2 regions of the Mesorhizobium sp. WSM4806 genome follow, and region 1 is predicted to be linked to the other one. Evidence: riboswitches for the same ligand, from Rfam matches in the RefSeq annotation. Region 1 holds a riboswitch; the other holds the start of a gene.

The links. Region 1 has a riboswitch for S-adenosylmethionine ahead of AC0L2M_RS21305 (O-succinylhomoserine sulfhydrylase). Riboswitches for the same ligand answer to the same signal wherever they lie in the genome.
Region 2: it holds a riboswitch for S-adenosylmethionine, as region 1 does, so the genes downstream of both, metX (homoserine O-acetyltransferase MetX) here and AC0L2M_RS21305 (O-succinylhomoserine sulfhydrylase) in region 1, are expected to answer to the same signal.

What each region holds. Positions count from the first base shown of each region.
Region 1 covers NZ_JBVVQZ010000014.1:61,938-65,141, reverse strand. Annotated here, with positions in the region: gene AC0L2M_RS21310 (ceramide glucosyltransferase) at 1-783, shown strand, start outside; gene AC0L2M_RS21305 (O-succinylhomoserine sulfhydrylase) at 831-2,021, opposite strand; SAM riboswitch at 2,095-2,172, opposite strand; gene AC0L2M_RS21300 (2'-deoxycytidine 5'-triphosphate deaminase) at 2,297-3,204, shown strand, end outside.
Region 2 covers NZ_JBVVQZ010000018.1:86,208-89,411, forward strand. Annotated here, with positions in the region: gene metW (methionine biosynthesis protein MetW) at 1-338, opposite strand, end outside; gene metX (homoserine O-acetyltransferase MetX) at 454-1,623, opposite strand; SAM riboswitch at 1,744-1,821, opposite strand; gene hisC (histidinol-phosphate transaminase) at 1,994-3,103, shown strand; gene AC0L2M_RS25255 (prephenate/arogenate dehydrogenase family protein) at 3,110-3,204, shown strand, end outside.

The DNA.
Region 1 (3,204 bases):
GAGGCCGCGCGCCACCACTGGGTCATCCTTGCCGATTCCAACGTCCTGATGCCGAGGGACTATGTCCAGCATCTGATGACGGCATGGCGGCAGGACACTGGCCTCGTCTGCTCGACGCCGATCGGCTCGCGGCCGGACGGGTTCTGGGCGGAGGTCGAATGCGCTTTCCTCAACACGCTGCAGGCGCGCTGGCAATATACCGGCGAGGCGCTCGGCCTCGGTTTCGCCCAGGGCAAGAGCATGCTGTGGAACAAGCCATTGCTCGACGCCAATGGCGGCATCCGTGCGCTTGCCGCCGAGATTGCCGAGGATGCCGCCGCGACCAAGCTTGTCAACGGGCTCGGACTGCGCGTCAATCTCGTTGCCGCGCCCTTCGAACAGCCGCTCGGCTTGCGCACATTTGGCGAAATCTGGTCGCGCCAGGCCCGCTGGGCACGCCTGCGTCGCGTCACCTTCCCACTGTTTTTCGCGCCCGAGATCCTGATCGGAGCGGCGCCGCCGCTGGTGCTGGCGCTGGTTGCGGCAGCAGGCGCCGGTTTCAGCCTGCCGGCTACCGCCATCGCCGTGCTGATAGTCGCCTATCTGCCGGAATGCGCTCTCGCCTCGGCCAAGGGCTGGCACCTGTCGCTGCGCATGATCCCGGCGATGGTTGCGCGGGACGTGATGCTTCCCGCCATCTGGGTGCGCGGCTGGCTCAGCGGTGCCGTCGACTGGCGCGGCAACACGATGACCATCCAAACCAGCGCCGTTGCGGAATTGGAAGAGACGCCGTCGGGCGCCTGACCGCGCCTGCTTTGCCAGATCAGAGCGCAGCAGTTCGGCGCGTATCCCTACCTGGCGGCTTTCAAGGCCTGCTCGATGTCTTCGAGCAGGTCGTCAGTGTCCTCCAGTCCGACGGACAGCCTGAGCGTGCCTGGCCCGATGCCAAGTTCGGCCCGCGCCTCGTCGCTCAGATTCTTGTGTGTCGTCGTCGCCGGATGGGTGATCAGGCTCTTGGCGTCACCGAGATTGTTGGAGATCAGCACGACATCGAGCGCGTTCTGGAAGGCGAAGGCCGCCTGCTTGCCTCCCTTGACGTCGAGGCAGATCAGCGTCGAGCCGCCCGACATCTGCTTCTTGACGATCGCCGCCTGCGGGTGATCGGCGCGGCCGGGATAGATGACGCGGACAATTTCCGATCGCTCGGCGAGGAAGTCCGCGATCCGGCCGGCACTTTCCGTCTGCTGGCGCACGCGCAGCGGCAGCGTCTCCAGGCCCTTCAGCAGCGTCCAGGCATTGAAGGGCGAGAGGCTGGGACCGGTGTGGCGGAAGTAGTCGTGCAAATTCTCGTCGATCCACTTCTTGTCCGACAGGATGATGCCGCCGAGGCAGCGCCCCTGGCCATCGATGTGCTTGGTCGCCGAATAGACGACGATATGGGCGCCGAGTTGCAACGGCTTCTGCTGCAAGGGCGTGGCAAAGACGTTGTCGACGATCAGCCGCGCGCCGATCGAATCGGCAAGCGAGGCTACGGCTGCGATGTCGACGACCTCCAGCGTTGGATTGGTCGGGCTTTCAAGGAAGAACAACTTGGTGTTGGGCCTGACCGCCTTTTCCCAATTGGCGATGTCGGTGCCGTCGACCAGCGTCGCCTCGATGCCGTAGTTCGGCGCCAGCGTCTCGACCACCCAGCGACAGGAGCCGAACAGCGCGCGCGCCGCCACGATGTGGTCGCCGGCCCGGGCACTGCACAGCAACGCCGCCGTCACCGCCGCCATGCCGGATGCGGTGGCGCGGGCATCTTCGGCACCTTCCAACGCACACATGCGCTTCTCGAACATGTCGACCGTCGGATTGGCATAGCGCGAATAGATGAAGCCCGGTTCCTCGCCCTTGAAGCGGGCTTCCGCCGCCTGCGCCGTGTCGTAGACATAGCCTTGCGTGAGATACATCGCCTCGGAGGTTTCGCCGAAGCCGGAACGCAGCGTTCCTGCATGCACGAGGGCGGTCTGAGGCTTCCAGTTGCGCGTTTTGCTCGTCATCACCTTGTTCCAAACACAAAAAATGGTCCAAACACAAAAAAACCGGCCGCGAAAGTCGCAACCGGTCGTACGGCCTTTCGGCCCGACGGTCCTTTAGCGACTTATTTAACGTGGCTGCAAGCCGACCGGCCAAATCACCACGGGATAACGATCCTTTAGACCTGCACCGCGCTTGCGTCAATTGCCGGCATGATTAAGAGGTTTGTACCAGCGGGTTCCACGGCGGATCCTGCGACAAGACGAGACCACGCCCGGCCTTCGAGCGGAGCCAGACTTTGCGGCAGACAGGCATTCTTCCGGATCAGGATATTTCCGCGCTGTACCAGTCGGGCGCGCTGAAGTCGCCGCGCGCGCTCGACGCCGACCAGGTCCAGCCGGCCAGCCTGGACCTCAGGCTTGGCGACAAGGCCTGGAGGGTGCGCGCCTCCTTCCTGCCCGGCCCCAACTACAGGGTTGCTGAAAAACTCGACCGCCTGAAGCTGCACGAAATCAATCTCACCGATGGTGCGGTGCTGGAGACGGGCTGCGTCTATATCGTGCCGCTGCTCGAGAGCCTGGCGCTTCCGGCAAACATTTCCGCTTCGGCCAACCCAAAAAGCTCGACCGGGCGGCTCGACATCTTCACCCGCGTGATGACCGATCGCGGCCACGAGTTCGACAAGATCGCTGCCGGCTACAACGGCCCGCTCTATCTCGAAGTCAGCCCGCGCACCTTTCCGATCGTCGTCCGCGCCGGCTCGCGGCTGTCGCAGATCCGGTTCCGCACCGGCAACGCGCTTTTGTCGGAAAGCGAGCTGCATGAATTGCACCGTGCCGAGACGCTCGTCGCCACCGAGCCGCCGAACATTTCCGGCGGCGGCATCGCACTGTCGATCGACCTCGATGGCGACAAGGACGGGCTGGTCGGCTACCGCGGCAAGCACCACACCGGCCTGGTCGATGTCGACAAGCGCGCCGCGCAGGATGTCCTCGATTTCTGGGACCCGCTCTACAAGAGCGGCGCCGGCGAACTGGTGCTCGATCCGGACGAATTTTATATCCTCGTCAGCCAGGAAGCGGTGCATGTGCCGCCGCTCTATGCCGCCGAGATGACGCCCTTCGATCCGCTGGTCGGCGAATTCCGCGTCCACTATGCCGGTTTCTTCGATCCGGGTTTCGGCCATTCGGCCTCGGGCGGCACCGG
Region 2 (3,204 bases), on a different contig from region 1:
ATGGCGTGGTTGCCGATCCTGAGCAACTCGTCGAGCACCAGCTTCGGGTTGCGGGTCGCCTGCAAGGTCTGCGACAGGACGACGAAATCAAAACCCTTGTCGGGATAGAATTTGAGGTCCTTGTCGGCGTCGCCCTGGATGACGGACAGGCCGCGTGCCACGCATTCGTTGACGCCGCGCTGCGACAGTTCCATCCCACGGCCGTCGACCTGCTTCGTTGCCTGCAGCAATTCGAGCAGCAGGCCATCACCGGAGCCGACGTCCAGCACCCGCGACTGCGGCGGGATGAGATCGGCGACGACTTCGAGGTCGACGCGCTGGGCGTGGTTGACACTCATGATCGTGCCTCTTGACTGGCGCATGACCTTGATCCGAAAAGTCTGCAACTTTTCGGGGCCATGCGCTGATGCCTGGCGCAAGATGCCGGTTCGAACAGGCTGTAATCTTTGGGGGTCATGCGCTGAGCCCCCTGGCGCGGGCCGCCGACGCGATGAAGCCGTTGATGGCGGCGAACAGCTCCGGCTCGTCGAGCAGGAAGGCGTCGTGGCCGCGATCGGTCTCGATCTCGACGAAGGACACCGAGGCGCCGGCCGCGTTCAGCGCGTGAACGACCGAGCGGCTCTCCTCGGTCGGGAACAGCCAGTCGCTGGTGAAGGAGACCAGGCAGAAACGGGTCCTGGTGCCGGCAAAGGCGTCGGCCAGCCGGCCGCCATGATCGGCGGCGAGGTCGAAATAGTCCATCGCCCGGGTCATGTAGAGATAGGAGTTGGCGTCGAAGCGGTCTACGAAGGTCATGCCCTGATGGCGCAGATAGCTCTCAATCTGGAAGTCGGCGTCGAAACCGAAGGTGAGCGCTTCACGGTCCTGCAGGTTGCGGCCAAACTTCCGGTGCAGGGCCGCCTCCGACAGATAGGTGATGTGAGCGGCCATCCGCGCCACAGCCAGTCCCTTTTCCGGGCGCTTGCCCTGCTCGAAATACTTGCCGCCATGCCAGTCGGGATCGGCCATCACCGCTTGCCGGCCGACCTCATGGAAGGCGATGTTCTGCGAGGAATGGCGCGCGCCGGTGGCGATCGGCAGCGCTGAGAAAACGCGCTCCGGATAGCTCGACGCCCATTGCAGCACCTGCATGCCGCCCATCGAGCCGCCGAGCACCGAGAACAGTTTTTCGATGCCGAAATGGTCGACCAGCATCAACTGCGCCCGCACCATGTCGCGGATGGTGATGATCGGCAGGTCGAGCCCGTACGGCTTGCCGGTGGCGGGATTGGTCGAGGCGGGGCCGGTCGAGCCGAGGCAGCCGCCGATGACGTTCGAGCAAATGACGAAGAAGCGGCTGGTGTCGATGATCTTGCCGGGGCCGATCAGCACTTCCCACCAGCCCGGCTTGCCGGTCACTGGATTGGTGCTGGCGACATGCTGGTCGCCGGTCAGTGCATGGCAGACGAGGATGGCGTTGGAGCGGGCGTCGTTGAGCGTGCCGTAGGTCTTGTAGGCGATCTGGAACGGCGACAGCAGCGTGCCGGCATCGAGCTTGAGCGGCTTGTCGGCGCCGAACCGCAACACCGGGCTCGACGGCTCGTCGGCCTCGTTGTTGGTTCTTTTCGTGCGCAGCGCGACCATCGCATCCTCTTACATTAACCCATCGTGTTTTCCGAAAGTCGATTAAGATTTTCGGGTCGATGCGACTGTCCGGCCGGCTGCGGACAACAAAAAAACCGGCATTGCCTTCGCAAAGCCGGTTACAAGATGCAAACGGCCCTTTAGCGAGTTGTTTAACGTGGCTGCAAGCCGACCGGCCAAATCACCACGGGATTTCGCCTTCTTCTAGGACCGGCGCGCCTCGCCGTCAACGGCCAGCCACGCACCGATCATTGCCGCCTCTCGACATTCCAGGCCACGGCTTGTATTTCCGCGGCGGCTTCCAGTGTGGCGGATCCGAAATTCGCATCGCGTTGGAGCAGCGGAAGCGTTCTCGACGGATTTTTGCAATATGAACCAAGTATCGGATCAGGCACGTCCAACGCCCCGCGCGGGGATCATGGACATCGAAGCCTATGTGCCGGGCAAAAGCACGGCGCCGGCCGGCGTTGCCAAGGTCCACAAATTGTCGTCGAACGAGAACCCGCTCGGCCCCTCGCCGAAAGCAATAGAAGCCGCGCGCGACGTCGCGGCCAAGCTCGACATATATCCCGACGGCACCGCCAGGCGCCTGCGGGAGGCGATCGCCGAGGTGCATGGCCTCAACCCGGCGAACATAGTTTGTTCCAATGGTTCCGACGAGATTCTGGGCCTGCTTGCGCAGACCTATCTCGCGCCGGGCGACGAGGCTGTGATCACCGAACACGGATTCATGGTCTACAAGATCTACATCCAGTCGGCAGGTGCTGTCCCGGTCTCGGTCAAGGAAACCAAGGAGCGCGCCGACGTCGATGCGATCCTCGCTGCGGTGACGCCGCGTACGCGGATCATTTTCCTCGCCAATCCCAACAACCCAACCGGCACCTATTTGCCGTTCCAGGAGGTGCGCCGCCTGCATGCTGGCCTGCCTCGAAACGTGCTTCTGGTGCTGGATGCAGCCTATGCCGAATATGTCCACCGCAACGATTATGAAGCCGGCGTCGAACTGGTGGCTGGTGCGGAAAACGTGGTTATGACCCGCACCTTCTCCAAGCTCGGCCTTGGCGGTGCGCGGATCGGCTGGATGTACGCGCCGATGCATGTCATCGATGCGATCAACCGGGTGCGGGGTCCCTTCAACGTCAACGCGACGGCAATCGAGGCCGGCATTGCCGCGATCCGCGACCGCGCCCATGTCGAGCGAAGCGTGGCGCATAACGCGACCTGGCTGACCTGGGTCAGCGAGGAATTGACCAGGCTCGGACTGCGGGTGACGCCGAGCGTCGGCAATTTCGTCCTCATCCACTTTCCCGAGGACAAAAAACATTCTGCGGCAGCCGCGGACGATTACCTCTGTGCGCGCGGCTACATATTGCGGCGCGTTTCCGGTTACGGCTTCCCAAATGCGCTGCGCATGAGCATCGGCACCGAAGAGGCCAATCGCGGCGTTGTCGCCGCCCTCGCGACATTTCTGAAAAGCTAGAACACCATGACATCACCGATGTTCGAAAAGATCGCGCTGGTCGGCATCGGCCTGATCGGCTCGTCGCTGGCCCGCGTCATCCATCGGGAAGGCCTTGCCGG